Regions from separate parts of the Mesobacillus subterraneus genome, predicted to be linked through region 2. Evidence: predicted binding sites of a transcription regulator. Region 2 holds the regulator's gene; each other region holds the start of a gene.
The links. The regulator LexA, encoded in region 2, represses DNA repair genes until DNA is damaged. The targets are predictions, from matches to a motif close to CGAACATATGTTCG.
Positions count from the first base shown of each region.

Region 1: the regulator LexA is predicted to act here: its motif matches at 5,442-5,455, upstream of ruvA (Holliday junction branch migration protein RuvA).
Region 3: the regulator LexA is predicted to act here: its motif matches at 3,578-3,591, upstream of uvrB (excinuclease ABC subunit UvrB).

Region 1 covers NZ_CP129019.1:918,522-929,397, forward strand. The annotation lists gene nadA (quinolinate synthase NadA) at 1-175, shown strand, start outside; gene safA (SafA/ExsA family spore coat assembly protein) at 453-2,504, shown strand; gene LC048_RS04520 (aminoglycoside phosphotransferase family protein) at 2,494-3,474, shown strand; gene LC048_RS04525 (YhcN/YlaJ family sporulation lipoprotein) at 3,576-4,286, shown strand; gene LC048_RS04530 (intercompartmental signaling factor BofC) at 4,417-4,977, shown strand; gene LC048_RS04535 (hypothetical protein) at 5,118-5,258, opposite strand; gene LC048_RS04540 (hypothetical protein) at 5,242-5,382, opposite strand; gene ruvA (Holliday junction branch migration protein RuvA) at 5,534-6,142, shown strand; gene ruvB (Holliday junction branch migration DNA helicase RuvB) at 6,195-7,196, shown strand; gene LC048_RS04555 (DUF2905 domain-containing protein) at 7,193-7,390, shown strand; gene queA (tRNA preQ1(34) S-adenosylmethionine ribosyltransferase-isomerase QueA) at 7,444-8,472, shown strand; gene tgt (tRNA guanosine(34) transglycosylase Tgt) at 8,529-9,668, shown strand; gene yajC (preprotein translocase subunit YajC) at 9,737-10,012, shown strand; gene LC048_RS04575 (TIGR04086 family membrane protein) at 10,052-10,438, opposite strand; gene LC048_RS04580 (DUF421 domain-containing protein) at 10,626-10,876, shown strand, end outside.
Region 2 covers NZ_CP129019.1:2,313,764-2,324,639, forward strand. The annotation lists gene tkt (transketolase) at 1-1,369, opposite strand, end outside; gene LC048_RS12045 (DUF896 domain-containing protein) at 1,703-1,936, opposite strand; gene LC048_RS12050 (YneB family resolvase-like protein) at 2,015-2,659, opposite strand; gene yneA (cell division suppressor protein YneA) at 2,684-2,998, opposite strand; gene lexA (transcriptional repressor LexA) at 3,152-3,775, shown strand; gene LC048_RS12065 (hypothetical protein) at 3,935-4,138, shown strand; partial or broken gene LC048_RS12070 (ATP-dependent DNA helicase) at 4,185-6,115, opposite strand; gene LC048_RS12075 (GNAT family N-acetyltransferase) at 6,418-6,954, shown strand; gene LC048_RS12080 (hypothetical protein) at 6,984-7,373, opposite strand; gene LC048_RS12085 (hypothetical protein) at 7,384-7,800, opposite strand; gene LC048_RS12090 (hypothetical protein) at 7,802-8,134, opposite strand; gene LC048_RS12095 (hypothetical protein) at 8,168-8,770, opposite strand; gene LC048_RS12100 (GNAT family N-acetyltransferase) at 8,873-9,334, opposite strand; gene LC048_RS12105 (hypothetical protein) at 9,393-9,620, opposite strand; gene LC048_RS12110 (ester cyclase) at 9,633-10,061, opposite strand; gene LC048_RS12115 (hypothetical protein) at 10,076-10,678, opposite strand; gene LC048_RS25075 (DUF2332 family protein) at 10,791-10,876, opposite strand, start outside.
Region 3 covers NZ_CP129019.1:198,146-209,021, forward strand. The annotation lists gene LC048_RS00875 (HAD family hydrolase) at 1-195, shown strand, start outside; gene LC048_RS00880 (GNAT family N-acetyltransferase) at 182-589, shown strand; gene LC048_RS00885 (hypothetical protein) at 771-950, shown strand; gene LC048_RS00890 (helix-turn-helix domain-containing protein) at 1,099-1,653, shown strand; gene LC048_RS00895 (YuxH family protein) at 1,795-2,082, shown strand; gene LC048_RS00900 (EAL and HDOD domain-containing protein) at 2,111-3,037, shown strand; gene LC048_RS00905 (CsbA family protein) at 3,206-3,439, shown strand; gene uvrB (excinuclease ABC subunit UvrB) at 3,771-5,750, shown strand; partial or broken gene uvrA (excinuclease ABC subunit UvrA) at 5,758-8,638, shown strand; gene LC048_RS00920 (magnetosome magnetite crystal formation protein family) at 9,324-9,638, shown strand; gene LC048_RS00925 (DUF4097 family beta strand repeat-containing protein) at 9,653-10,762, shown strand; gene LC048_RS00930 (PspC domain-containing protein) at 10,791-10,876, shown strand, end outside.

The DNA.
Region 1 (10,876 bases), 1.4 Mb from region 2:
TTCCCTGAACCCTCATATGTGCCCATGCCTGACAATGAACAGAATTGATCTGCAGCATCTTGCTTGGAGCCTTGAATCGGTAATCCAGGGTCAGGAAATTAATCTTATAAAAGTAGATCAACAAACAGCATTCAATGCGAAGCTTGCCCTTAATCGAATGCTTGAGCAATCTTAATCTAGAATCCTTCCCTGACCGGGGAGGATTTTATTATTGTTAATCAGGGAATTATAAAATTATTTAAGTGTGGATAACTACATGAAGTTTTCTTATTCCAGCTCCAGCGCATGTCGGGGCTGAATGAGGAGCTTGCGCTTTTTATTCTGGGAAAAGCTTAATCTCATGCTGAAAAACATATTTATTTACATAGAAGCATAAGTTTTTTTGAAGATTGTTAGCAAATTGCCCACACCAACATAGAATATATGGACTTATGCCATAGGAGGGAATCAGAGTGAAAATCCATATCGTACAGAAAGGGGATACTCTTTGGAAGATCGCCAAGAAGTACGGCGTGAACTTTGAAGAGCTGAAAAAGATGAACGCGCAGCTCAGCAACCCTGATATGATTATGCCCGGTATGAAAATAAAAGTTCCAACCGCTGGAGGAACAGTAAAGAAAGAAGCTCCAATTGCAGGTGGAACGCCTCAAGCAAAAATCAATATGGGTGGCAAAAAGGAAATGCCAATTGCCAAAGAGAAACCGATGCCAATGCCAGAAGTGAAGAAAGAAGTGCCGAAAGAGGCTCCTGTAAAGGAACAGCCGAAGAAGGAAGCGCCTGTTAAACCATATAAACCTAAAATGCCAGTGCAAATCAAGCCGGAGATTGATATCAACAATTATTATATGATGAATATGGCTAATATGCAGCTCCCGCCACAGCCACAGCCTAAACCACAGCCGAAGCCGCAGCTCCCGCCCAAGCCAGACAATATTTTCCCAGAAGTTAAACCAGAGGTAAAACCTGAAGTGAAGCCTGAGGTCAAGGCGCCAGTCAAGCAGCAGATTAAACCACAGGTAAAGCAAGAGGTAAAGCCTCAGCTGCCAAAAGCTGAGATGAAACCAAATGTAAAACCACAAATAAAGCCTGAGATAAAAATTGAAAAGAATGATTTCATGGATGAATCACCATCTATGATGCCATTCGTTCAAGGAGGTTACCAGCAGCCGATGATCCCTTATCCTTATAACTGTTATCCAGGTGCGCCTTCGATGACAGGTCCCGCATATGGACACCCAGGACAGCAAATGCCATACCCTCAGGTACAGGGAATGTCCCAGTACCCAGGGATGATGCCAAATATGGCAATGCCAGCCGAAGGTATGGAATCATCATCCTTTGCTCAGATGCAAATGCCATTGAGCCCTGATATGGAAGGGAATTTGCCTCATTATGGGGCACCACAAATGACAGGTCCTACTTTCCATGGTGTACCTATTTCACCTGTAATGCCTGGGTCCGGTTACTGCCCTCCGCATGAGCAGGGTTTTCAGCAACACATGCCATATATGCCTCAGGTACCGGGAGCCATGGAGGATCAAATGCCAATGCAGCCACAGGTAGGCGGAATGATGGATAATCAATCAATGCCGCAGGTCGGTGGAATGATGGATGACGAATCATCAGAAATGCCAATGCCGCAGATGCCACAAGTTGGAGGAATGATGGATAGTCAAATGCCGCAGGTCGGTGGAATGATGCAGGGCCAGATGCCACATCAAATGCCACAAGTAGGCGGAATGATGCACAGTCAAATGCCAATGATGCCGCAGGTCGGTGGAATGATGCAGGGTCAGATGCCACATCAAATGCCGCAGGTCGGTGGAATGATGCAGGGTCAGATGCCACATCAAATGCCGCAGGTCGGTGGAATGATGCAGGGTCAGATGCCACATCAAATGCCGCAGGTCGGTGGAATGATGCAGGGCCAGATGCCACATCAAATGCCGCAAGTAGGCGGAATGATGGATAATCAGATGCCAATGATGCCACAGGTGGGCGGAATGATGGATAACCAAATGCCAATGATGCCGCAGGTGGGCGGAATGATGGATAACCAGATGCCGATGATGCCGCAGGTAGGTGGCATGATGGATAATCAGATGCCGCAGGTAGGTGGCATGATGGATAATCAGATGCCGCAGGTGGGTGGCATGATGGATAATCAAATGCCGCAGGTAGGCGGAATGATGAAGCAGCCGATGATGCCTAAGCAGGCTGTCCAAGGTGCCGGCAATGATTGTGGCTGCGGCGGTCAGATGGGTAACCCTTATGGGATGATGGGTGCAGGCATGCACCATCCACACCACATGCATCAAGGATATCCAGGTATGCATCCATACCACATGCAACAAGGTTTTCAAGGTGCTCAGGGTATGCAGCCTTACCCACAACAAATGGGCATGGGGCCACAGGGATTCATGAATCCTTATGGAGCAGGTCCGGTGGGTGGATATGGTATGCCGATGCCTCGTTTCGAAGATGAAGAGAGCAATGAATATTAACATCAAGAGAGGTGGAGACGATTATTTTTTCAATCGTCTCTTCTCTTATTTATCGAGCGAACTGGAAGTTGAAATCAAAGAGATGACTCAATTAAGAGGAAATGTCTATCTGGTTGAAACAGTGAAAACGCGTTTCATTTTAAAAGGATATAGTGATCTGCGGAAGTTAAAAATTCAACAAGCATTTACTTCGTCTTTGAGAAAATCCGGTTTCGACCATTCATACCGATTTTATAATCAGAATAAAGATCCTCTACAATTCCATGGGTCCTACTATGGATTGATTGAATATATAGACCACCACGAAAAGCGTTTTGATTACGGGGTCCATTCTGACAGAGAGAAAGGCGTTGAACTTCTGAATGGCTTCCATGACCACACTTCTGTACTTGTTCCTTCGTATGCTGGAATGCTGCCGAAAACAGATTTGCCAAGAAAATGGACACATCGAAAGAATGAATTTGCGAAAAATTTGCCAAGAATTAATTACTATGTCAATAAAGCCATTACCGAAGAGCTGCTGGAATGGGCGGACTTTTCACTGGCGAATTTTGTGAAATTGAAAGGTGAGCTTGAAAACAATGCACCAACAATTCTCCATGGGGATGTCGCGCATCACAATTTTCTCCGATCGAAGGAAGGTAAACTGTACTTAATTGATTTTGATTTAATCAGCTCTGGATCACCAGCTTTTGATATGTTGCAGTATGCAAACCGTATCCTGCCTTTTTTGGATTGGCAGTTCGAATCACTGAAAAAAATAAACCATTTAAATAAATGGCTGGATTCTGATGCCTTTTTAGCCGGACTATTGTATCCTGCAGATATTTTAAGGGAATGGAACCGCTTGTTGAGAAACAGAACCCAGACACATCCGTATAGCCTTGCACCAATCATAGAAATGACTGTTGGTCAGTTTCAGCAAAGGAAACAATTCCAGGAAGAAGTTAAATCAAGATTGGATTATTAGGTATTTGGACGTATCTGTCAGAATGAAAATCCTGCCCCATCCGCACTCTAATAATGAGCATGAAAAAAGTGCTCATTTTAGCTAGGATGGGGGTTTTTCAATTGAACAAAAAGATGTTGTTCGTACCTTTAGCTTCCTTGCTCACAATAGGACTGACGGCTTGCAATGGAAATGATGAAGCCGCTGTTCAAAGCCAGAATGACGATGGCGGTCAGCCACTTGGCTATTACTCGAATGAAAAAGGGAATGAAATTGACGTGATGGATGATCGTGAGGGGGCAATCACGGAAATTTTTGACCATAATTTTGGGAAAGAAGGTCAAGCCGCGGAAAACCGGAAACGGGCAATGCTACAATCCAGAGATGAAAACGGCAACCCGCCCAATCCAACGGTTCCCCGATCTGACCATGACCATAATTTTTTCCAAAAAGATAATAGATATAGCCGCGGTGATTTAAATTATCATGGACACCTAAGTGAGCGCAGGGGAAGCGGCAAGGCTGGGATATACTCCAATAATGAACAAGATAACCGGTTGGCTCGCAAAGTAGGGATTGCAGCCGAGTCTGTCGCGAATGTTGATAAAGTCAGGTCCGTGTTATTCGGCCGAGAAGTAGAGGTGACGGTGACATATAAGGATAAGTCGCTGAAAAAACAAACAGATGAGAAAATTAAAAAGGCTGTACATCCTTATACAGAAGGAAGAATACTGCGCATCCTTGAGGATGAAGGAACCTTCAGCAGGACAAGGAATATTGATTATGACAAAAGAAATGGGAATCCAAGGGAAAGCATCAACTTCAACCCATAATAAAATAGAAGGCAGAGTAACCTTTGCCTTCTATTTTTCATGTTTACTTTAAAAAGGATAAATAAGTTCATTTTGGCTACACTATTAGTGAAAAAGAACAAATTTTAGCAAATAAGAGAGGTGGACAGCAATGGCTTCAATCAAATTATTAAAAACGTTCAGTACAGCTGTTATACTCCTAATGGGTCTATCAGGATACAGTTTAGTACTTCAGACAGAGCCAGTTTTTGCTGAGAAGCCTGAAGAAGCAGTCCCTGAAATCAATGAACCTCTTAAGGTCACAATCATTTTGCAAAGAGTTTATCTTGATGGTGAAATGAGTGAGGAACGTATTGAGGAAACGATTTGGTCAATGGAAGACTTTTGGGCCAAGTATGACGAATGGCAGCTAGTAGATATGGAAGCGAACAAAGCTGTTTTCAGACTGGACTATGATGATATATCACCGCTATTGAAGGCAAATGGATATTTCGGGTTGTCAGATGAAGGCGTCCTTACAATCTTCAATGGAAGGCCCGATGGTTCGAACATTATCCAGTCGTTCTTTCAAATCGATCTAGGCAGACTTGAAAGCATTAAACGCGATCAATTGAAAAAAGGGATTCCAATCAGGAATAAACAATGCTATGAAGAGGTATTGGAGACTTTTAAACCGTATACGGTGAGGGAAAACAGTGAAGAGCCGGGCTGACTGGCTCTTATTTGTGTTTCCTAAGGATTCGGAGAGAATTTATTACTGGTTAAGAAAGAATAAATTTATCCACTTAAAGTAGTGTCTAGCTCCAGCGCCTAGCCAGTTTTCATCCCTCAATTTCGGTCCTGCCAATGAAGTCAAAGAACGACTTCACTGTCAGGCCTTCCAGCGCTTGTCGGGGCTGAACAAGGCGCTTGCGCTTTTCTTATTGTCCAGCTCCAGCGCCTAGCCCCTCGAGTCGCTTCGGTCCTGCCAATGAAGTCAAAGAACGACTTCACTGTCAGGCCTTCCAGCGCTTGTCGGGGCTGACCAAGGCGCTTGCGCTTTTCTTATTGTCCAGCTCCAGCGCCTAGCCCCTCGAGTCGCTTCGGTCCTGCCAATGAAGTCAAAGAACGACTTCACTGTCAGGCCTTCCAGCGCTTGTCGGGGCTGACCAAGGCGCTTGCGCTTTTCTTATAAAATGATCATACGTTCGCCTTTTCGCATATTTTTATTCATACCTTTTAAAAGAGTATGTTAAAATGAGTTACAGCAAAGCAGAGGGGCGAGAGTATTGTATGAATTCATAAAAGGCACCGTCGATTTTGTCGGTCCTGAATATATAGTAGTAGAAAACAACGGGATTGGGTATCAAATCATGACACCAAATCCATTCGCATTCACGAAAGAAGCGGGTAAAGAGATTTGTATCTATACATATCATTATGTCAGAGAAGATCTGATGACCCTCTATGGATTTAAGAATCGTGAGGAAAAAGCACTTTTCACAAGACTCTTGAATGTTTCGGGAATCGGTCCGAAAGGGGCACTGGCTATCCTTGCTTCAGGAGAACCCGGTCAAGTGGTTCAGGCAGTTGAAAATGAAGATGAATCCTTCCTGGTCAAATTCCCTGGAGTAGGCAAGAAGACCGCGAGACAAATGATCCTCGATTTAAAGGGGAAGCTGCATGACCTTGTGCCAGATTATTTCCCTAATCTGTTCAATTCGGACGAGGTAGCAGCAAGCATAAGCCAGTCAACCGAGTTTGATGAGGCTGTGTTGGCACTGAAGGCACTTGGTTACTCTGAAAAAGAAATACGCAAAATCACTCCTGAACTGAAGAAAGAAACATTGACGACAGACCAATATATCAAGAAAGCATTACAGAGGCTATTAAAGTAACGCTGTGTTAAAAATGATCTGTTAACCAGCTTATAAGAAGGGTGAGAAACAGATGGAAGAACGAATCATCTCCAGTGAAGCGGGCGACCAGGATGTTTCATTTGAGCAGAGCCTGCGTCCGCAGACACTCAGGCAATATATCGGCCAGGATAAAGTGAAAGCAAACCTTGAGGTTTTCATTGAAGCCGCCAAAATGAGGCGGGAAACGCTGGATCATGTGTTGCTCTACGGACCGCCTGGTCTGGGTAAGACGACACTGGCAGCCATCATCGCCAATGAAATGGGCGTCAACCTCAGGACGACCTCAGGACCGGCCATTGAAAGGCCAGGTGACCTGGCAGCCATCCTGACGGCATTGGAACCGGGGGATGTCCTGTTCATAGATGAAATTCACAGGCTCCCAAGAACAATTGAGGAAGTACTCTATCCTGCGATGGAAGACTTTTGCCTTGATATCGTCATCGGCAAAGGTCCAAGTGCCAGATCTGTCAGACTTGACCTTCCTCCGTTCACGCTTGTTGGTGCAACTACTCGTGCCGGTTCGTTGTCAGCTCCTTTAAGAGACAGGTTTGGAGTTCTGAGCCGTTTGGAATACTATAATGAGAAACAACTTACTGATATTGTCGTCAGGACAGCTGAGCTTTTGGAAACTGACATCGACTGGCCTGCCGCCGAGGAGCTTGCAAGGAGATCGAGAGGAACACCGAGGATTGCCAACCGCCTATTGAAGCGAGTGCGCGACTTTGCGCAAGTGCGCGGAAATGGTGCTGTAGAGGAAACTCTTGCTCGGGAAGCTTTGGAATTGATGCAGGTTGACCAACTTGGTCTTGACCATATAGACCATAAATTGCTGAAGGGCATCATCGAAAAATACCGCGGCGGTCCCGTCGGGTTAGAGACGATCTCTGCAACAATAGGAGAGGAATCTCAGACAATTGAAGATGTGTATGAACCATATTTATTGCAGATCGGGTTTTTGCAAAGGACTCCTAGGGGAAGAATTGTAACGGAGGCTGTATACCGACATTTTGAAATGGAGGTGCCTGAACGATGACAGGAGCAGCGAAGTTCGTGATGATCGCCGGTGCAGTCATTTTCATCATTGGATTCATCATGCAGTTTGTCAATCTGGGAAGATTGCCAGGAGACATCGTCTTTAAAAAAGGCAGCACAACCTTTTACTTCCCCATTGTAACGTCTATTCTGGCAAGCATTATCTTATCCGCAATCTTTTACTTTATTGGCTGATTCAGATGATCGGTCCATGAACAAATAAATAGAAAATTAGTAAGGGTGACAACATGAAAGTAGATTTGTTTGATTTCCATTTACCTGAGGAATTGATTGCCCAGACTCCGCTTGAACAAAGAGCGGAAAGTAGGCTCATGGTCCTAAATAAAGAAACGGGCCATTTAGAACATGATATTTTCAAGAATATCAAAAGCTACCTTAAACCGGGTGATTGCCTCGTCCTGAATGACACAAAAGTTCTACCGGCAAGGCTTTTTGGGATGAAAGAGGACACGGGTGCTAAAATTGAAGTTCTTCTACTGAAGCAGCTTGAGGGTGAAGAGTGGGAAACACTTGTGAAACCCGCAAAGAGAGTGAAGGCAGGCACGAAAATTATTTTTGGAGACGGCCTATTAACTGCAGAATGCACAGGGGAAGCTGAACACGGTGGAAGAAACCTTAAATTTTCATATAATGGCATCTTTTATGAAGTGCTTGAACAGCTGGGTGAAATGCCTCTTCCTCCTTATATTAAGGAGCAGCTGGAAGACAAGGATAGATACCAGACGGTTTTTGCAAGGGAAAGAGGTTCTGCGGCAGCACCGACTGCTGGTTTGCACTTTACCGAGGAATTGCTGGAAGAGCTTAAGGAAATGGGCGTTCATATCGCCTTCATTACCCTTCATGTCGGGCTGGGAACATTCAGGCCTGTCAGCGTGGATTCCATTGAGGAGCACGATATGCATTCTGAGTTTTATCAGGTGACTGAGGGAACGGCATTGCTGTTAAACTCTGTACGGAAGCAGGGCGGGCGTATCATTACCGTGGGAACAACCTCAACCCGGACGCTTGAAACCATTGCTACAGCCAACGATGGTAAGTTTGTCGCTGAAAATGGCTGGACCAATATCTTCATTTATCCTGGATACGAGTTTAAGGCAATCGACGGGATGATTACCAATTTCCATTTGCCAAAGTCGACGCTGATCATGCTTGTAAGTGCTTTGGCTGGACGCGATAATGTTCTTAATGCCTATAATAATGCAGTAGAGGAAAGGTATCGCTTTTTCAGCTTCGGCGATGCAATGTTGATATTATAATTTTTCATGCTTTTCGTAAAATAAAAACACTTGTATTTCTGGAAGGAGCTTAAACATTGTCAGCAATCCGTTACGAATTAATCAAGACCTGTAAGCAAACAGGAGCAAGGCTTGGTCGTGTACATACGCCTCATGGGTCCTTTGAAACTCCTGTCTTCATGCCGGTAGGTACACTGGCTACAGTTAAAACGATGTCACCTGAAGAATTGGTCCAGATGGGTGCAGGAATCATCCTGAGCAACACTTACCATCTCTGGTTAAGGCCAGGTCATGAAATAATCAAAGAGGCAGGCGGCCTGCATAAATTCATGAATTGGGACCGTGCCATTCTTACAGACTCAGGTGGATTCCAGGTGTTCTCTTTGAGCGAGTTCAGGAAAATTGAAGAGGAGGGCGTCCACTTCCGCAACCATTTGAACGGAGATAAGCTTTTCCTTTCTCCAGAAAAGGCGATGGAGATCCAGAATGCCCTTGGGTCAGATATCATGATGGCATTCGATGAATGCCCGCCATACCCTGCGGAATATGATTATATGAAAAAGTCGGTAGAACGGACTTCCCGCTGGGCTGAACGGTGCTTGTCTGCGCATCAGCGTCCACAGGACCAGGGATTATTCGGAATCGTCCAGGGCGGAGAATATGAGGAACTGAGAAAGCAGAGTGCGAAGGACCTTGTATCAATGGACTTCCCTGGCTATGCTGTTGGTGGCCTTTCTGTCGGCGAACCGAAGGATGTTATGGACCGAGTACTGGAATTCACGACACCATGGCTGCCAATGGACAAGCCGCGCTATCTAATGGGGGTAGGTTCACCAGATTCATTGATTGATGGCGCCATCCGCGGAATTGATATGTTCGATTGTGTGCTGCCAACTCGTATCGCCAGGAATGGTACATTGATGACGAGCGAGGGAAGGTTGGTTGTCAAGAACGCGAAATTTGCCCGTGACTTTGGACCATTGGACCCCAACTGCGATTGCTATACATGCAAAAATTATAGCAGGGCTTACATCCGCCACTTGATTAAAACGGATGAATCGTTTGGAATTCGACTTACTTCTTACCATAATCTCTATTTTCTGCTAAAATTAATGGAGCAGGTCAGACAGGCAATCCGTGAAGACCGTCTGGGGGACTTTAGAGAAGAGTTCTTTGAGCAATATGGCTACAATAAGCCGAATGCCAAAAACTTCTAAATAAACTGCTTTTACTTAGGCTGTTTCGTTATACGAGTAAGGCCAAACAATGAAAGGAGGGGAAATGAATGGAAGGATTATTAGGTACAGTATTCCCGCTGTTGCTGATGTTTGTATTGTTCTACTTTTTACTGATCCGCCCTCAGCAAAAGAGGCAAAAAGCGGTTCAGCAAATGCAAAGTGATTTGCAAAAAGGTGACAAGATAGTAACAATCGGCGGTTTGCATGGAATTGTTGATGCACTTGATGAAGGCACTGTTGTCATCAAATGTGGAGACGGAAGCCGTCTTACATATGACCGCGCGGCAATTCGCGATGTCAAGGAAACAGCAGCAGGTGTATAACTAAAATAAAAAAAGAAGCGAACTTGGTTCGCTTCTTTTTTATGCCTTTGATGTTCCTCCAACGATGTTTACTCCAAGGATGCCGCCCATCATTGCCGTCAGGATATAGCAAATATGGTAGATAATCTGCTCAAGCGAGAATAAACTGTCATAACCCAGGTATTGGAACAAGAAAATAATCAAAGAATATGCCAGTCCTGTAGCTCCACCTATCATCCAGCCTTTTTCTTTGCCATTTCCGCCAGTGATAAAGCCGCCGATGAAAATCGATAAAAAAGAAATAGATGTCATGACGTATTGAAGCGAAGATTCTTGAACGGAGGTGAACTTTAAAAGAAGAGAAAATATAAAGCTGCTCACGATTGCCAACAGGAAAATTGCAATCACCCCGTACAGGACGGCTTTGCCTAAACTTTTAGATTCCATTAACCCCTCTCCTCTCTGATCTAATCCCTCTAAACGGGAAATGCCTAGTACAAGCATATTCACGCTCATGGACAAATAGAATCAGTTTTTATTCAGGATTACACTGAAAAATTAATGAAACAATAAGTATGATTTCACTTCTTGGTTAAAGACTATGGAGGAATGCTGTGTGAAGGGCGGGGGGAAAGTGGAACAATATTTCATTATCCTTTTTAGGACATTGCTCCTTTATTTATTGATCCTTTTGATCTTTCGTTTAATGGGAAAAAGGGAAATTGGAGAGTTGAGCATCCTCGATTTAGTGGTCTATATCATGATTGCCGAGATGGCGTCCCTTGCAATCGAAAATACGAAAGATCCTTTGATTGACACCCTTCTCCCAATCGGTTTCCTTGTCATCATTCAAATAGTATTTGCCTTGCTTTCTCTTAAAAGCAA
Region 2 (10,876 bases):
TTACAGGTAAGCCCATTAACGCAGCAAGTCGGATTGCTGGCTTTAAGTAGTCGGAGAACACGAAGAATGTTCCGCCAAATATCTTAAGTCCGCCGTGGAGTGCCATACCGTTCATCGCAGCACCCATAGCGAATTCACGAACACCAAACCAGATGTTGCGGCCTTCGAATGAACCCGGGAAGAAATCACCTGATCCCTTGATCATTGTTTTGTTTGATCCGGCAAGGTCAGCAGATCCGCCGATCAAGTAAGGAAGGTTTTTCGCGATCCCATTAAGTGCTTCTCCAGAAGAAGCACGGCTCGCAAGGCTTTTTCCTTCTTCATATACAGGGATGTCCTTATCCCATCCTTCAACTAACTCACCCTTCATTGACTTTTCAAGCTGGGCTCCCAGTTCAGGAAATTCACTCTTATATTTTGCGAAAAGCTCGTTCCAAGCCTGTTCCGCTTGTTCACCTTTATTAGCGATTTGTTGTTTGAAGTGATCGTAAACTTCACTTGGAACATGGAAGTCTTCTTCAAAAGTCCACTTATAAGCTTCTTTAGTTAGCTTCAATTCGTCCGCACCAAGAGGAGCACCGTGAACATCTGATTTACCAGAAAGGTTAGGTGATCCATAACCGATAACCGTCTTGACTTCAATCATTGTTGGACGGTCTTCATCCGTCTTTGCTTCTTCAATTGCTTTGGCGATTTCTTCAAGATTGTTACCATCTTCGACACGGATGTACTGCCATCCATATGCTTTAAATCGGCCCTCAACACTTTCTGAGAATGACTTATCAAGATCTCCATCCAAAGAAATATCGTTCGAATCATAAAGAACAATCATTCTGCCTAGCTTCAGGTGAGCTGCCATTGAAGCTGCTTCAGCAGAAACACCTTCCATTAGATCGCCATCACCGCAAATACTATATGTATAGTGATCAACGAGATTGTAATTATCCTTATTGTAAACAGCAGCGAGATGGCGCTCAGCCATTGCCATACCAACAGCCATAGCAATTCCCTGGCCAAGTGGTCCAGTTGTTGCGTCTACCCCAGCAGTATGACCAAACTCAGGGTGTCCTGGAGTCTTGCTTCCCCATTGGCGGAATTGTTTAATGTCATCCATTGTCAGATCATAACCTGCAAGGTGCAGCAAGCTGTATAACAGCATAGAACCGTGTCCAGCAGACAACACAAAGCGATCGCGGTTAAACCATTCAGGATTTTTAGGATTGATGTTCATGTAACGAGACCACAATGTGTATGCCATTGGAGCTGCCCCCATTGGCATGCCTGGGTGGCTGGAATTTGCTTTTTCAATTGCATCAATTGATAAAGTACGAATGGAATCAATCGAAAGCATATCAATTTCTTTAAACATTATATACATCCTTTCTATAGGTACTGGCTACATCCTTAATATTATAGCGAGAGAAATCATTATACAACAAATTGTGCCTGAAAGAGACAGAAATGGCCGTATTGTTATCTATTTTGACACAAATGAGCTGTTGATATGTAAATAAAGCCTTTGTAAACGAAAAATAATCCATAGCAGTACGTTAGAAATCAAAAGCCTTCATTGTATCTGGGTAATCCCTTAGGATAATTCCCACTTATTTAGGGAGTTGAACCAAACCACATTATTAACTTCGAAAAATTCGACAAAATAAAAATGGAATACATGTACTATGTATTCCAAATCAGTATCTATTTAATGAAGCTTTTTCTTCGCTTTTTCTTCCTTGAGCTTATCAGGCGTAACATCATTGCCTTCTGGATCCACGATGGTAACACCTTTAAGTGTATTGAGCATAGAAGACCGGAAAGACTGGAGATATTCGGCACGAAGCTTCGTTTGTTCCTTTGCTTCTTCTTCCGTCAATTGAGATGATTTTGCTTTCCTTGCCAGTTCATTGATTCTAGCAATTTTATCACTTGATAGCATTGTAAAGCTCCTTTGTTAAAAATTACGTCAAATGACATCTTACTAAAATTCTAGGGATTTTACAAGAATAGAGCTTCGTTATTCTTTAGTGTCAATATACTCAAGATATCTTCGGTTTACAGTAGCCTTAGAAACGTTATACCCAAATCCTCTTAATGTTGCAGCTATTTCAGCAAAGGTCAGTCCATTATTACGCAGCTTAACGATTTCCTCAATTGGCATTTCTTTCCGGTCACGCCCAGAATGCTCCCCTTGATTTTTCAGATTACGCTGTGGCTTGTATCCATGCTCAATCGCTCGTTTCATACCTCGCTTAATCTTAATATTATGGATCTTCCTCTGATACTCTTCCACCATACTGACAATCTGCAGCACCATAGAATCTGATTCAGAGAGCTGGAGTTCTCCACTGTGGGAGACACTATATAATTTCACATTTTCTTTTAATATACAATGAAGAATTGCCACCTTGGCATTACCCCTTCCAAGTCTGGTTTCGTCCTGGATGAGCAAGGCCCCTATCTTCTTGTCCTTGATCAGTTCCAGCAATTGGAGGATCCCTTCCCTTTCAAGGTCATACCCACTAGCTTTTTCTTTAATGATACTTGCTACTTCAAAACCATAATTGCTAGCCAGACGCAGCAACTCTTCTTCCTGCCTTGCCAGCGAAGTTTCCTGCGTTTCCTTCGTTGTACTTACGCGGCAATAAACAATTGCTTTCATGTAGTCACCTTATTCTAGTCAAATCTATCTTTCTGCTCCTGCAATTTGGGTAGGTTCCATCCGTTCAGCTACAACGGGAATTACCAATTCATCTCCCGGAAAGACCTTTTCCCCAATGATTCCGTTTTCTTTTTCTACCCAGCTAACGAATTCATTTTCGGTAAAATTATGTTCACTGGCAAATGTCTCTGCAATTTCCCATAATGATTGTCCTTCTTCTATAGTAACAGTTATGTATGCATCTTCGTTATTAAGTTGCGCTTTTGCTACGAGCGAAAAGATTAAGCTGACAGCAAGCAGGATCATGGCATATGAATAGTTTTCCCATAGTTTTTTCATTAACAGCACTCCTTGCGAATGTATGTTCGATTAATTGATTTCATTATAAAACGAACATTTGTTTCGTGTCAACTCAAAAATTCGAACTTATGTTTGTATCTGTGGAATAGACATGGTATAATTAGGACAAGAAAATATACGAGGTGCGTGAATATGACAAAGTTATCTAAGCGTCAACAAGATATATTTGAATTCATAAAAGGCGAAGTCAAGAAAAAAGGGTATCCGCCATCCGTACGCGAAATCGGTGAAGCTGTTGGGCTTGCTTCAAGTTCCACTGTCCATGGACACCTTGCAAGACTTGAGAGCAAAGGCTTAATCCGACGTGACCCTACCAAGCCGCGTGCAATTGAAATTCTTGAAATAGAAGAAGATAGCCGCATTCCTAAATATAATGTGGTAAATGTACCTGTTGTCGGTAAAGTAACAGCTGGTATGCCGATCACGGCCATTGAAAATGTAGAAGAGTACTTCCCTCTTCCAGATCGCCTTGTTCCACATGATGAGCAGGTTTTCATGCTGGAAATCATGGGTGACAGTATGATTGAAGCAGGTATCCTAGATGGTGACTATGTTATTGTTAAACAGCAAAAAACTGCTAATAACGGTGACATTGTTGTAGCGATGACAGAGGAGGATGAAGCAACAGTTAAGCGCTTTTTCAAAGAAAAGGATTATTTCAGGCTCCAGCCGGAAAACCCTACGATGGATCCAATTATCCTTCGTAACGTATCCATACTCGGTAAAGTTATCGGTGTATACCGGCATATGCATTAGAAAGCAAGCGGGCTCCGCTTGCTTTTTTCTATCAATTAAACTTTTATCATATGAGACTAGCACATTTAAGTATTAATTAGGCAGAAACCCTAACAACTTGTACCTCTCCACATAAGATAATGTGTAAGTATCTTTCATGAGGAAGGAGTTGAGTTTCTAATGGGATACAATCGTAATGACAACGATGTAGCAGGCGTATTCTACCCTAAGCGTGACAGAGACAGAGTCAGGGCAACTGTTGATTTTGATGACCTCTGCCGTGCTGTACGTCGTTGTATCATTGAGGATTTAGTAGCAGGTGCTCAGGATGATCGAGATGATGATCGTGACCGCCGCCGAAGAAAGTGTGGCTGCAAATTCTAACACCAAACTAAAAGAATCCCGAAAGGATAGTCCTTTCGGGATTTGTCTATTTCCATTGAATATTTTGAACAGGCAGTACACCTTTTAACTCTTCATTGTACACAGCTTTTTGATTTTGAGTAAGCCATACATGTACAGCTCCGCTATCTTGATTGGTTCTGATCAACCGTCCCATTCCTTGTCTTAAGCGTAGGAGCATATAAGGTATATCTACCTCTGCAGTTGGATTATCCGCATGCTTTCTTTTCGCCTGGAAGACTGGGTCATGAGGCGGGAATGGCAATGAGGCAATGATGACTTGAATCAGTGACTCTCCTGGCACATCCAATCCTTCCCAAAGACTGTAGGAACATAAAACCGTCTCAGTTACAGTCTGGAATTCTTTAACCGTTTCACTGATTTCACGGTCACCTTCAAACAAGATAGGGAAACTCCATTCTTGTTTTTCAGTCCATGCCCGGAATCGTTCCATTTCCTGCATTGACGAGAATAGAACAAGCGAGCTTCCATTGCTGCTTATAATGTCCAACCCTATTTTATTCCATTTTTTTACTTCTTCATCCTCGATGTGTCCAACCAATTCCATTTGTTCTTCATAATCAAATGGTGACGATACAGTAAAGGATGAGTATTTTTCGATTCCTAGGCTTTTCGCTATATAGTTGAAATCTCCCGCTTGAGACAAGGTGGCTGAAGAAAATACAAACGGGATATTTTGTGAAAATACTTCTTTTTTCAATATATCCTCAACTAGTCGAGGCATGATGACTAGAGATGTTTGCACTTCATTCTCTTCCAGCCAGAAAATCCCTTCGTCGTTCTTCAAGAAAACGGAAAGACCGTATGCGAAAAACTCGAGATACTCTTCCATGATTTTTAAATGGTATTCGTCAATCAGGAACATTTCCGCGTCAAACACCAGCTGGTCCATTAAATCGCTAACCTTTTTCTCTAGTGTTTCTGCAGTTTTCCTGATATTTGATAGCATCGGTACTTCTTTTCGATTAGAACCTTCTTTCGCAGATGAGTTTTCAACCAAAAGGTCAAACCATGAATCATGAAGCTCTAATATATCCTCAATTAAATACAGTGATTCCTCTCGAACGTCCTGGTGCATATATCCTGTCAGGACAGTGGTCAAAGTTTGTGAGTTGAATCGGTATGTTAGTCCTTTTTGAGCTGCAAATTCAAGCAAGTGACCCTCATCAAAAATCACGGTACTTGCATCTGGAAGCAATGGCATCTGCCCTTCCCTTTTACGGGAATCTTTCGTCCAGACATGCTCCATGTAAAAATCATGTGAGCAAATAATCAAATCGCCGGCATGGCGATAGTAATCACGGTTCAATGTTTGGCCGCAACGGTGGCGCCAACTGCATGTTGAGCATTGCTGAAGTGGATCCCAGGCCATTGAAGCCCAATTTTCATTTGTCACCCATGGATATTCCTTTCGGTCACCATAGCGAGTGAATGAATTCATTGAAATCCCTTCATCAAAGATGAAATCTGGCAACTGATCATGGACGTCAAGGATTTCTTTTACATCCGAGGTGTTTGAAAGGTCATCAAGCTTTTTCACGCACACATATTGCTCTCTTGCTTTTGCCAATCGGACATCGACCTTCAACCCGAGCGCTTTTTCGAGTTTTTCGATATCACCGCCCTCTTTAACGAGCTGTTCAATCAGTGTTTCGTCCGAGCAGGAGACAATCGCCGGCTTACCCATGTATCTTGCGTATAGGATGGCATAAATGAGATAGACGAATGTTTTACCGGTGCCTACGCCAGCTTCGGCGAAAACAATTCCTTTATTCTTGAAGGGCCTGCTCCACTTGGAAGGCCATATAAATCTGCTCATCACGGAGTTCATAGCCCTTTTCAGGCAATATATCGTAAAAGACATCACCAATGTAATCCCCCTAATAAATCAAAGAATGTATCGTTTTTACTGATTGTAAATGGAAGTTTATTTGTCATTCAGGTTCTCCTCGACTATTGATTCCGGCAAAAAAGCCAGCTTTTATCATAACAGATAATCCGTCATTTAGTGAAAGAAATGAAATAAAAAATATAGGTAAAAATCCTAATACCAACATTAGGAATAAACTGTTAAAATAATCCTGAATCTACTTATAGAAAATTTTTATGAAATCTAAAAAAAACATTTACCTACATAGTTAAATAATACAGACTCAATATCGGGCGAAAATGAAAAACAATGGTATAAAGAATTTACTGACTCGGAATCCAAAACTTGATATGGAGGGAATACAAGAAGTATGAAAAGAAATGATTGCATCATTCGTAAGGAAAAGTCAGGTGATTATTCAGGGATAAGAGAGATTAATCATAGGGCTTTTGAGAATGGAGAAAATGAAGCCAAGCTGGTTGAACTTATACGGGCTTCTGAACATTACCATCCTGACTTGAGCCTGGTAGCTGTTAAAGATGATGGTGAAGTCATCGGACATATCCTATTCAGTATCATCAACCTTGTTACCGAGCAAGGCACTGTTCCAACATTAGGTCTTGCGCCAATGGCAGTGAAACCAGATTATCAAAATAGCGGAATTGGTTCTGATCTCGTCAACAAAGGTATCAAAACATGCAAGGCTTTAGGTTATCAGCATATATTTGTCCTTGACCATCCGAACTTCTACCCTCGCTTTGGATTTTCGCCAGCAAGCCAATTTGGGATAGATTCTCCTTTCCCAGTGCCAGACGAGGTATTCATGGCACTTGAGTTAAAGACAGGCTCTTTATATGGATTACAGGGGAAAATTGAGTATCCGCCTGCATTTAATGCTGTAAGTTAAACTTAAAAGTGAGGAGATACTGAGCATCTCTATCTCACCTCACTTTTTTTAAACAATAAATCATAAAAAGTGATGCCAAGAGCCAACCCAAAAGGAGCTCCAAAGTCCAGGTTATCAAGCCGCTCTGACCAAAGTAAATAGTTTGAGATGTAAGTTACAGTCATTAAGAATACAAAGGTACCCGCGAATTTCAATATAGGTTTTTTAATATCGATTCCAGGTAATTTCTTCATATTCATAATGACGAGGATCATTTGAAAAAGCCCAAATAACAGCAGGAATATAACAAACCCAATTACAAATCTAAAGGAATTTGGCGTGTCGATATCTGTTAATATAATAAACATCGTACCAAGCAGGCCGATTAGAAATACTACATAAAGCAGAATAGTAATCCACTTTTCTTTTTTGCTAATCACTGTTAATCCCCTACTCCCCAACAAACAATTCAGATTCAAGTACCTCAACCTGCTCTTTATCTGTTAACCTGCCGTAACCCTCATTTTCTTTGTCGCTGATAATAGTAGCCGTTTCTCCTTCAAACCAAATCCGATATTGATACAATCTTTCAGGCATATTCTTTTCTTCCTGGATAAAGAAAGTGGCTATCATACCTTCTATTCTTGCCATTTCAACTTTCGTGTTAGGCGACCACTTAATTTTATCGAAGGCTTGCTGAATCTTTTTCAGCCTTTCAATTGAGGCAATGGTTATTTCTTCACGATCTTTCATCCCCTCTTCAGATATCTTCTGCACATCTATCCTCGTGAGCTGCGGATCAAAACTCTCACTGCAGCCTGCAATGGAAAGTAAAATCACAAGTAACCCTACACTAAGTTTTTTCATCTTAATCCCCATCCTGTTTGCGATTTGCTCTTAAATCAACCAGATGGTAGTTTTCTTCTGAGATTTCCTCAAGTGAAGTGATAACTTCAAGAAACCGCTTGTACAAAACCTGAATTTCCGGCTGTTGGTCTATGATTTGAATGGTATCATTAAAAACATTTTCATTTTCATATGTATGTATCTCAAGCCATTTCGTTTTATCTGTCTTGCTTTGGAGATGAAGTGTCTTTTTGTCTAGGAATCTAGAATAAACCCGGTCTGCTTCTCCCTGGATTTTCAGGTATTCCTGTTCTTTGCCTGACTTTATATGGTAACTATATATTTTTACAAACACTTTAATCCCCTCGAATCCGTTTTTAACTTAATATCATTCATATAAATCTCCCATATTATTAGTTAGGGGAATATTGTTTTCTTCCAGTTTCTCCATGATTTTGAATCTGTTGTTCTGCACCTTGCTGTTGTAAGGCAGTTCAATCACTTCTCCAGCTTCTGTGACAAGATTTAAATGATCCACTACGGTTACCCCATTATTTTTCACGAAAATTTCTTTTGCTTCTTTAACATCCTCCCAATAATAGGAGTTGATGGTGTTGAACGTTTTATAATCATTAAAATGCATTCCCTGATCATCAAGGTAATAATAGTTTGACACGCCGAACATGAAGAATGGTACGCACCCTAACATAACGAGAAGTGAGATCCACTTGATGCCCTTCCATTCGAACTTCCACGTGAAAAATAAATATAGAAGTAGAGTTACCGCTATCCAAAGCATTCCAATCATGAAAATTACATATGCAGATGATGGTGTATCATAAAACCATTTATCCACTGACAGGTAAAGATAATCCTGAATAATATACACAAAAACGAGAGGCATAAACAAACTGCTGATGATTAAAATAATTGCTGTCACAAGGATTACATTAGATGAATTCTCTGTATTTAAACTTAAACGCGCCATCATATTTCCTCCTTCTCCCTGGATAAATGTTAATACGTTTAACCAGGGAGAAGGTTTCAAATATTCCAAAAATTTACTGGAGCAAAATTTATGGAACAATCCACATTAAAAATGCTTTTCCAATGGCTCCGTACACTGTTTGTAGCCATTTCTTCCATAAAACTCAATGCTCGTATCGCTCGGCCACACGATTATGAACTCGAACTTCATTTCATCAGCCCATTCATTGACACGTGACAGCAACTTGCTCCCTGTCCCTTTTCCCCTATATTCTGGAACAGTGTATACATTGGTCATATAAGCAAACGGATGAGTGAACCTGCCTGGACGCGGAACCTTATGAATCAGTTCAACGTAAATATGGGAAACGATTTCCCCTTCATTCTCAGCAATCCAGACAAACCATTGCCCACTTTCCAGCACAGATTCAAGGAACCCTCTGCATTCTTTTTCAAAAGAGCTATACCCTACTCCCTCACCCATTTCGGGGTAATCTTCGAGCGTAAAGTCCCATCTCATTTTTATTAATTGATCAATATCCCTTTGATTCGCTAATCGAATTACCATGTTTCCCTCCGTTGATATAAAAATGTTCGCTGCTTTTAGGTGATGTTCCTCTGCCCTCTTATCTGCTTTCCTTTCTCTTTTTCGCAAAAAAATAACTCAATCCAAAAGGAATCAATGGAACGAGAGCTAACAGCCTAAACCCATTTTCCGCTCCCAGAAAGTACAGGGACGGATGGGTAACTGCCATTCCGCCGATAAGCAGAAGCCTCCAGGATTTATTTATCAAGCCCCAAATAAACAGGAAACCGAACGCTACAATCAATAGCCAAAATATTGTCCCAGCCATATCTCATCCCTCCTAAAAAACTTCATGAGTGTTTTTCTTCAATGCACCCAAATCATATAAAATGCCAGCATCGCTATTCTCACACCACATTTCCTTCACTTTGCTGCCTTCAAATAAAAAAATCATGATCCCTGTCTCTTTTACTCGCTGACTTTCAGATGGGATATCGAACCAGCCGCCTTTGTATGTCATCCAGCCGGTGTAACGTACTACCAATTTATTGCCCTGCTCAATCAAATCATCCAGCACCCAAATATCGTCATGAAAAACGGATCGGTACCATTTCATGAAATTTACCATTGATTCCCTTGAGTTTTCACCATTACGCGAATGGTAAATAAAATCCTCTGTAGTCAGTTCATCTATCACATCGAGATTCCCCTCTGTAAAATATTCACTGAACCATCTTTCAGCTAGTAATCTCTTATCATCGCTAATCATATCCCCACTCCTGATCAAAGTTTTTTATCCAGCAGCCACAGGCCACCAATGTTAACACCTCTGAATTCCTCCATATTACCTTGTTCATCTTTTAGCAACAATGCTCCTTTGGCGAACAGCAAATACCAATCAAACGAGTAGCCTTGGATTGAATAAGTTTTGATCTCAGTTTCCAACTCATCCTCTATAACTACCTGAGTGACTTTTACACATTCAATGCTAAAACAATTGTATTCCGTATGATCACTGATATGTTTCATAAACGATTGTTGATGATTCGGTACAGCTGCTCCTAAAAAAATCAAAAGAATAAACATGATACTAAATAGGTATGAATAGTTAAACTTATGCTCAATCAGTAAAATCCATAAAGCAACGGATGATAGAAAACTAACCCATAACAGCCAGCCAATGTCAAAAAACATATTTGCCAAGAAAGAGTTGATAGAAAGGAAGATCAAATAACGAATAACTTTGGCGATTGGACGAGCTTTTATCTTTTCTTCTACTTCTTGCTCCAATCCAACTGTCTTTTTACTGATAAATAAATAATAAATGGAGTATAAAATCACTAAGCCCATACCTATTCCAGAAATAATTAAAGCACCTTTATCCATACATATCACCCTAACCGAAAAATTTCAACATCCTAAAAACTAAGGTTGAACCAGCAGCCATGCCCTCCCTGAATAATTTGTTATGCTCGGATAGAGATCCGTTAGGGTATGCTTATACCCTTTCACTAATGAAAAGTGAAACTGCATCAAACAACAAATTGGGCACTAGCTGTCCCTTCCTGGCTGAAGATGCCAGTT
Region 3 (10,876 bases), 2.1 Mb from region 2:
GTATTGGCGGCACACAGTATATTTGTGGGTGACCACCCTGAAAATGATGTGGTAGCAGCCCGGAACATTGGGATGATTGGAATCTGGAAGCGGGATGACTATTGGGAGGAGGCTGCGGCAGATTTTATTATAGAAGATTTAAAGAGTTTGCTAAGCATTATCCTGGAAGGAGCTGTTTTTCATGAAAGACTTTAAGATTACATACGACCCGCCCAATGAAGTTGAATATATCAATCTGCGCCTCGAAACAGGAATGAGCGGCAAATCGCTGGAAGCTGCACAGATTGGATTGAAAAATTCATTATTCGCGGTCACCATTTATGATGAGTTTGCCCTTGTGGCTATGGGACGGATTATTGGGGATGGCGGGGCATTTTTTCAGGTTGTTGATATTGCCGTCAAGCCATCATTTCAGGGAAGGGGATTGGGAAAGCTAATCATGAAAGAACTTATGAACTATTTAAATGAACATACATATGAAGGGTCATATGTAAGCCTGATTGCCGATGAACCGGCAAATAACCTTTATGAACAATATGGCTTTGCATATACTTATCCAGAATCCCATGGAATGTACCGGAAATATTGAACAGCCGATCAAGGCTGTTTTTTTATTGGTGAGTTTATACCATGCCTGAATAAGAAGACTTATGTCCCATATCAAGAAGTAAATCTTCTGAAAAAAATTCACAAAGTTTTCACCCGGAGAAGTATTTTACAATGTAACCAAATAAATTAAACGTCAATAATCCTAAGGAGAGAAAAACTGCATGGGCAAGTGCATCAAATTGAAGATGTTGTTGATTTTTTCAAGGCTGGCAGAGCTCTCTTTAAAGTCGACAGAAAAAATTAAGGATAGTATTGAGCGTATCAATGGTGAAACAAATCATACAGCTCTTGCGATGGGAGATAGGAAGCAGCTAATTAGATGGCTGCTTTTTCTTCATTAATCAGAAAAAAATGGTAGAAAATGTATTGTTTATAACTTTTATGGAATATCAGTGTATTTACTTATCGGGGTATTATTTAGTGAGTTCAAATATGCTTTAATTAGCTGAAGAGAAATGATACTAGCTTAAAGGATGGTTGAAATCTAAGATGAGATACGCACCTGAAGACTTACAGATGATCAAAGACCAGCTTGGCAGCCAATCATTATCTATCATTGCGAGAAGGCTGAATCGCAGTATCACGGCAATCGAAGTGAAGATTACGAGATTAGGACTATCCCATACAAAATCCTCCACAGGAATGCTGACCGCCGGAGAATTGGCAAAAATCCTCAAGATTGACCGTAATACCGTCATGCAATGGATTTTTAACCATGACCTGAAATACCACCAGCGGGTTACCCGCAGCAAAAAGAAATTCACGTTCATCAACACTGATGAATTCTGGTTGTGGGCAGAAAAAAACCGCCATAAAATTGACTTCTCCAAGCTCGAACCTGATGCACTTCCACCTGAACCATATTGGGTAGCAGAAGAGCGTAAAACTCCACGGCAAGTCACGAGTTACAAAGCATGGACCAAGCACGAAGAAAAGCTGGTCCTCGAATGGCACTGCTGCGGAAAAACGCTGGCAGAGATCTCATATATGCTTGGGCGGACGAGAGAGTCCATCCGTAAAAAGCTCAAACGCCTCACTCAATGAATTCATTATGAAAAAACCTACAATATATGGAAAACACTTTTTCACTCTTGTAATACTTGTAAAATAATAGTATATTTTTCCTACCAAAGTCTTGTTTAATATTTACAGAAATGTCGTCTCACGTCCCCAGGAGGAGTGTTTATGGATATTTATGTTGCCAGGCAGCCTATATTTGATATAAATGAAAAGACAGTTGCTTATGAATTGTTATACAGGAACAGCCCGGTCAATAATTATCAGCACACTGATGGGGACCAGGCTACAACAGATGTAATCGTAAATAGTTTCTTGAATATTGGAATCAAAGAATTATCGAATGGCAAGCCCTGCTATATTAATTTTACCGATAACCTCTTAAAACTGGGTGTACCTTCATATTTCAATCCATTATCCATCGTTGTCGAGATATTGGAAACAGTGGAACTTTAATGAAGACATCCTGAGGATTTGTAAAGATTTGAAGAAGCATGGATACACTATTGCGCTTGATGATTTCTTTGTTTCGCAGTGGAACGAATTGACTGTTCGAATTTTAGATTATATAGATATAATCAAAATTGATTTCCGGGCAACGAGCCGAAGAGACAGACAGGAAATGATTCGCTTCCTTAAAGATCGAAATATCCACTTTCTTGCTGAAAAAGTCGAAACGATTGAAGAATATCTAGAGGCCAAAGAAGATGGCTTCGTATACTTCCAGGGCTTTTATTTTAGCAAACCTGTCATCCTGAACAGCTATGATATCCCATCATATTATCATTCATATTTTCAGATTTTAAAAGAGATCGAGAGTCCAGAGCCTGATCTCGAAAAAATTAAAGATGTGATCGAAAAAGATATTTCCCTTTCCTATAAGCTTCTGAGGCTGATCAATAACCCGGTTTTCAGGCCAAGGAATGAGGTTTCCTCCATAAAGCAAGCCATCATTCTATTAGGGCTCAATGAAATCAAAAAGTGGATTTATGTTTTGGCAATCAGGGGAGCCGATAAAGGTTCGGGTGGTACGAAGGAACGGGAAATCATCGAGCTGTCGCTAAAGCGCGGAAAATTAGGCGAATTGATCGGCAGGAAAGTCGGCAGAGAAGTGCTGGCGTCAAAATACTTCCTGCTCGGAATGTTCTCCTTGATGGATTCCTTGCTTCACCATCCGATGGAGGAGCTGCTTGAAGACTTGCCGTTAAGCAATGAGTTGAAACATGCCTTGATGGGTGAAAAGAACGACGAATACGTCATGCTCCAATTTTTAAAAGACATCGAACACGCCTTCCACGAAGATGTGGAGCTGACCTTCAATCCAACCACTATGCCGGTGGAAGAGCTATTCAGGCTCTATGGCGAGGCAAGTGACTGGGCTACCAAGGTTTTAAGTGAAGTGAATATATAAAGATAATCAGCATGCAGCCGCATGCTTTTTCTTTTATGCTGGCAACAATCAACGCGAAAACAAACTCCTTTTTAGAGGAAGTTTCTTGTAACCAGCAGCCAAAAAAGTTATATTTTAAAAAGATGATTCTAAATTTTCGTTATTTCTCTGAATGAGGTGTTTAATCAATTGGTGCTGAAATATTTGTCCGCACTGTTCCTGCCTGGTTTCATGGTTGTGTTTTTCACCAGGGTTGCCTATAACCACATCCTTGCTCTCGTTTTGACGGTCGCGTTGATTGCGGCTTCTGTTTATAAAGGATACACAGATTCGTTCCTGCTGATTGTCGTCGATGCCTTTTCATTGACCGTGGGCTTCTATCTGGCGAACCGGATGATGAAGCGCAACAAAAAGCAGTCATAATTTTAAAAGTAAGCCTGTCGGATTGTGTCCGGTGGGTTTTTCTTATGGTTAAAGGAATAATCCCAATTTAATCAAACGTTTGATTAACGAGGATTCGACAACTTACAGCATCAATTTATAAAACTCAGCTATTAAATTCGAATGTTTGTTCGCTTTTTATTGGTTTGTTTTCCCTTCTTTGTGGTAGAATGAGGATATGACTTTTTGACAACTATGTAAGGCTTATATAGAGGAAAACTCTTTTCGGAAAAGTTACTGAATCAATGAAATCATTAATAATGACAGTGAATCGAAATGAGTCTGGAAATTTAAAATTACAGGAGGCTTTTCTGTGAAGGACCAATTTGAATTAGTCTCGAAGTATTCTCCGCAGGGGGACCAGCCTGCGGCAATCAAAGAGCTTGTGCAGGGAATCCGTGATAACAAGAAGCATCAAACGCTTCTTGGCGCGACAGGAACTGGTAAGACGTTCACGATTTCCAATGTGATCAAGGAAGTGAACAAGCCGACGCTTGTCATCGCTCACAATAAAACCCTGGCCGGCCAGCTGTACAGTGAGTTCAAGGAATTTTTCCCGAACAACGCTGTTGAGTATTTCGTCAGCTACTATGACTATTATCAGCCAGAGGCCTATGTGCCGCAGACGGATACTTTCATTGAGAAGGACGCAAGCATCAATGATGAGATTGACAAGCTGCGCCACTCAGCCACATCGTCGCTATTTGAGCGCAAGGATGTCATCATCATTGCCAGTGTTTCCTGTATCTACGGCCTCGGTAATCCGGATGAATACCGTGACATGGTCGTGTCACTCCGGACCGGCATGGAAATTGAGCGTAATAAGCTTCTTCACAAGCTGGTTGACGTCCAGTATGAACGAAATGATATCGACTTCAAGCGCGGGACGTTCCGTGTTCGCGGTGATGTTGTCGAAATTTTTCCAGTATCTCGTGATGAACACTGTATGAGGGTGGAGTTTTTCGGTGACGAGATTGACCGGATCCGAGAGGTTGATGCGCTGACTGGCGAGATTATCGGCGAACGTGATCATGTTGCGATCTTCCCGGCATCCCACTTCGTAACACGGGAGGAAAAACTGCGGATCGCAATCGATAACATCGAAAAAGAGCTGGAAGAGCGACTGGAAGTAATGCGCTCCGAGGAAAAGCTTCTTGAGTCCCAAAGGCTTGAACAGCGCACAAGGTATGACCTTGAAATGATGCGAGAGATGGGTTTCTGCTCCGGTATCGAGAACTATTCGCGCCATCTGACCTTAAGGCCTGCGGGTGCGACTCCATATACTTTGCTTGATTACTTCCCGGACGACTTTATGATTGTTGTTGATGAGTCGCATGTTACATTGCCGCAAATAAGGGGAATGTTTAATGGTGACCAGGCCCGCAAACAGGTGCTGGTAGACCACGGATTCCGCCTGCCGTCAGCAATGGATAACAGACCGCTGACATTTGCTGAATTCGAGAAGCATGTCAAGCAGGCTGTTTTCGTATCGGCGACTCCAGGACCTTATGAGCTTGAACATACGCCGGATATGGTACAGCAGATCATCCGTCCGACAGGTCTGCTGGATCCGACGATCGATGTTAGGCCAATCGAAGGTCAGATTGACGACCTGATCGCAGAAATCCAGGAGCGGACGAAGCGGAATGAGCGTGTGCTTGTAACGACTCTGACGAAAAAGATGTCTGAGGATCTGACGGATTACCTGAAGGAAATCGGCATCAAAGTCCAATACCTGCACTCAGAGATCAAGACGCTTGAGCGGATTGAGATTATTCGCGAGCTGCGCCTTGGTAAATATGATGTCCTGATTGGAATCAATCTCTTGAGGGAAGGCTTGGATATCCCAGAGGTTTCACTCGTTACGATCCTTGATGCGGATAAGGAAGGATTCCTTCGTTCGGAAAGATCACTGATCCAGACGATTGGACGTGCGGCGAGAAATTCCGGCGGACATGTCATCATGTATGCAGACAGAATGACCGATTCGATGGAAAAAGCGATCAGTGAAACGAAGCGCCGCCGTGAAATCCAGATAGAATACAACGAAAAGCATGGCATCACCCCGCAAACGATCCAGAAGGATATCCGCGACGTGATCCGGGCGACGATTGCTGCCGAGGAGCAGGAAGGTTACAGCCCGGCAGAAGGCCTGAAGAAATTGACCAAGAAAGATCGCGAACAAGTGATTTTAAATATGGAAAAAGAAATGAAGGACGCGGCGAAGGCTCTCAACTTCGAACGGGCAGCCGAGCTGCGTGACCTCATTCTTGAGTTAAAAGCGGAAGGATGACGATAGAATGGCTATGGATAAATTGGTTGTCAAAGGCGCCAGAGCCCATAATTTAAAAAATATAGATGTCACCATTCCGAGAGACAAGCTTGTTGTGCTGACAGGACTTTCCGGTTCAGGAAAGTCCTCGCTGGCATTCGATACCATCTACGCTGAAGGGCAGCGCCGTTACGTAGAATCATTATCTGCCTATGCGCGCCAATTCCTCGACCAGATGGACAAGCCGGATGTCGATTCGATCGAGGGATTGTCCCCGGCCATTTCCATCGACCAGAAAACAACGAGCAGAAACCCCCGTTCAACAGTTGGAACGGTGACTGAGATTTATGATTATTTGCGTTTGTTATTCGCCAGGGTGGGACGTCCAACCTGCCCGGTGCACAATATAGAAATTTCTTCACAGACGATCGAGCAAATGGTCGACCGTGTGCTCGAATATCCTGAAAGAACAAAGCTGCAGATCCTTGCTCCGCTTGTATCCGGAAGGAAGGGAACGCACGCCAAAGTTCTTGAAGATGTGAAAAAGCAAGGCTATGTCCGTGTCCGTATTGACGGTGAGATGCATGACCTTGGAGACGAGATCGAGCTGGAGAAAAACAAAAAGCATTCGATTGAGGTCGTCATTGACAGGATTGTCATCAAGGAAGGCATCGCTGCCCGTCTGGCGGACTCGATGGAAGCAGCACTCAAGCTCGGCGACGGAAATGTTCTCATTGACGTCATCGGTGAAGAAGAACTAATGTTCAGCGAAAACCATGCCTGCCCGATTTGCGGCTTCTCGATTGGCGAGCTAGAGCCCCGGATGTTCTCGTTCAACAGCCCGTTCGGCGCCTGCACAGAATGTGATGACCTCGGTGCAAAGCTCGAAGTCGACGTTGATTTAGTCGTTCCGAATAAGGAGCTTTCATTAAAACAGCATGCCATTGCTCCCTGGGAACCGACAAGCTCACAATATTACCCGCAGCTGCTAGAAGCAGTCTGCAACCATTTTGGAATTGACATGGATGTCCCAGTAAAGGACCTTCCTGATCACGAGATGGACAAGGTTCTTTACGGCTCAGAAAAAGACCGGATCTATTTCCGTTATGAAAATGATTGGGGACAGGTCCGTGAAAACTATATTGTTTTCGAAGGTGTCCTTAAAAATATCGAACGCCGTTATAAGGAAACCAGTTCGGACTATATCCGCGAACAGATGGAGAAGTATATGGGAGAGCACGCGTGCCCAACCTGTAAAGGATACAGGCTGAAGCGTGAAACTCTTGCTGTCCTTGTGGATGGGCGCCATATCGGAGAAATCACAGAGTTGTCTGTTGAGGATGCGCAACGATTTTTCCAGAGCCTTGAACTAACGGAAAAAGAAATGAAGATTGCTAATATGATTTTCCGTGAGATTACGGAACGCCTTGGCTTCCTGATCAATGTAGGATTGGATTACCTGACGATGAGCCGTGCGGCTGGAACGCTTTCCGGTGGTGAGGCCCAGCGAATCAGGCTGGCAACCCAGATTGGCTCACGCCTCACTGGTGTCCTGTATATCCTTGATGAGCCATCCATCGGGCTGCATCAGCGCGATAATGACCGGCTGATCGATACGCTGAAAAACATGCGGGATATTGGCAATACGCTGATTGTCGTCGAGCATGACGAAGATACGATGCTCGCGGCGGACCATCTGATTGATATCGGTCCTGGAGCAGGTGTCCCATGGCGGTGAAATCATCTCGCAGGGAACCCCAGCAGAGGTAATGAATGATGCAAACTCACTGACTGGCCAATACCTGTCTGGTAAAAAGTTCATCCCGCTGCCACTCGAGCGCCGCAAACCGGATGGCCGTTATATCGAAATCAAAGGGGCAAAGGAAAACAATCTTAAAAATGTCAATGTGAAGTTCCCGCTTGGAACCTTCATGGCCGTGACGGGTGTTTCCGGTTCTGGTAAAAGCACATTGATCAATGAAATCCTGCACAAATCGCTTGCGATGAAAATTCACCGGGCAAAAAGCAAGCCAGGGGAATTCAGGGAAATCAAAGGTGTCGATCACCTTGATAAGGTCATCGATATTGATCAGTCGCCGATCGGCCGTACACCAAGATCCAACCCTGCTACCTACACTGGCGTGTTTGATGACATCCGCGATGTGTTCGCATCGACCAATGAAGCCAAGGTCCGCGGCTATAAAAAGGGACGCTTCAGCTTTAACGTTAAAGGCGGTCGCTGTGAAGCCTGCCGCGGCGACGGAATCATCAAGATAGAGATGCACTTCCTTCCTGATGTGTACGTCCCATGTGAAGTCTGTCATGGCAAACGCTACAACCGCGAGACTTTGGAAGTAAAGTACAAAGGCAAAAACATTTCCGATATCCTAGATATGACCGTTGAGGCAGCGGTGGAGTTCTTCGCGAACATCCCAAAGATTGCCCGCAAGCTGCAGACGATATACGATGTCGGACTAGGCTATATCACACTTGGCCAGCCAGCGACGACCCTTTCAGGAGGGGAAGCGCAACGCGTCAAGCTGGCTTCCGAGCTGCACCGCCGTTCGACCGGCCGTTCACTGTATATTTTGGACGAGCCAACAACGGGCTTGCATGTCGATGACATTGCCCGCCTGCTGACAGTCCTGCAGCGTCTCGTTGAAAATGGCGACACCGTACTCGTGATCGAGCATAATCTCGATGTAATCAAAGCTGCCGACTACATCGTCGACCTCGGACCTGAAGGCGGTGACCGCGGCGGAACAATCGTCGCCACTGGAACACCGGAAAAAATCGCCGAAGTTGAGGAATCCTATACCGGCAGGTACCTGAAGCCGATTTTGGAACGCGACAGACTGCGGATGAAAGAACAAATAGCGGAAAAAGAAAAGAGTACAAGCAATGCATAGCCCTTCCATTAGGAAGGGTTTTCTTTTTTATGAAGCGGACCTCGTTTCCAATAATAGGTAAACGGTGCGATTATTATCAATAACTGTGCAATTATGATCAAAAATTGTGCAATTAACACCAATCTGTAAGCAATTATCATGATTGTTCACGCAATTAATGGAGATGAGTAAGAGAATAATTTTTCCAGTTAAAGTTTTAGAGTAAAAATACCGCTCAAATAAAGCAAATAGGTGCCCGAAACTGCGATAGCTATCACCAAAGAAGCTCATTGGCGCCGGGAAATGCGAGAAAATAGAATAAAAGGTCACCAAATAAGTCCATTGGCGCATGAAAATGATAAAAGAGGTCACCAAAGAATCCCATTGGTACCCGAAAATACTTGAGGTGTCACCAAACAAGCCCGTAGGCTCCTGAAACTGCGAGAAAATAAAAAAAGGTCACCAAATAAGTCCATTAACACCCGAAACTGCAAAAAGTAACAAAAGAAATCACCAATGAAGCCATGACTCAATTTGCTCCGCCGCTATATTCCAAGGAAAACCCCTATCCACCTCATTCACACAACTTTCACTAGCTGAAACGCGATTTAGACAAGGTTTACTTCGGATTTTGTCGAACTATTTTCATAAAGAAATGAAACTTCTCTGGTTCTCGAGCGTATTAATTTTTAAGGAGATGAAGAGGATGGATACGAAAAGGATTCTGTCTGCATTGTGCTATTTCAGTGTTATGTTTGCTGGGATTTTGTTTCCTTTGGTTGCTTATTTTGCATCAGATGATGAGGATGTAAAGATTCATGCGAAGAAGGCGCTGTTGTCACACCTGATTCCGTTGATTCCGCTGCCGCTTATTTTAGTTGCTGTGATCATCGATATGAATGGAGGAACGGGAGATTTCCCTGTACTCATGTTCAGCAGCGCTATATTAATGGTCATATTGAGTTTCATCGTATTAATTTGGAACCTGGTTAAAGGAATAAAAGTACTTAATATAAAATGAGGGGGATAAACCATATGAAGGAAGAACGGAAACGGATTCTCAAGCTTGTTGAAGAAGGAAAAATGACAGTTGATGAAGCTTTATTTTTAATCGAGCAGATGGAGCAGGGAAATACGCAGCAGCAGGCAAACTCTGCGTATCTGTCAACGGATGTAAAGTTTGAAGAAGGAAAGAAAGAAGAGTTCAAAAAGGAAGACTTCAATACTTACAAATTTAACTCTATGAAAGACAAGGTGCTGGATTTTGTCGATTCAGCATTTAAGAAAATTAAGGATTTCGATTTGGATCTTAATTTTGGCCAGTCGGTTGATATCTCTCATATTTTCCAGCAAGGCGATGCGTATCTGAACCAGGTTGATATTGATATGGCGAACGGATCGGTAAAAGTTCTGCCATGGGAACAAAAGGATGTGCGTATCGAGTGCAGCGCAAAAGTATATCGTGTGGAAAACCAGGATGAAGCGCGCAGGAAGTTTTTAGAGGACGCCATCTTCACAATCGAAAATCAGAAGCTCCGTTTTTCAGTCCAGCAGAAGTGGATGAAGGTGGATGCGGTCATCCATATTCCAAAAGAAGAATATGAAAATGTTCGAATCCGTTTGTTTAATGGATCCATCGAAGGTGAAAACTTAACAGCAAAGGATTGCCGGGCAAAGACAGCAAACGGGAAAGTGTTGCTTGGGAATTTTGAGTGCGGCAAGCTGGAAACTGAAACAGCAAATGGGCAAATCAACATCTCCAGAAGCGCAATCAAGGACCTTGAGGCTGAAACGATCAATGGGGCAATCAAGGCTGATGGTTCTTTTGACAACGTCGATCTTCAGTCTTTCAATGGAAACGTGACTTGCACAGTGAATAATCATGATTGCGAAAGTGTGGAAGTGAAGGCGACTACTGGAAGCATCGAAGTCTTCCTGCCAGAGAAAACACCAGCCAGCGGTGAATTGAAATCGAACCTTGGGGGCTTTACGATTGAACTAGATGGCATACAGGTTGTTGAGGAGAAGAGTGACATGGTCCAAAAAAACCTTCGCTTCAAGCCAGCTGATTCAGGCCAAAAAGCTGTCAGACTGCATACGGATACAAAAACGGGCTCGATCTCAGTTAAGAAATTAATCCAATAGTATTGTGGAAATAGGAAGGGTGAAAGGAATGAAATTAACCCGCTCACGTAAAAATCGAATGCTGGCAGGGGTGCTTGGGGGAATGGCCCAGTCATTTGGGATGAGCGCGGCACT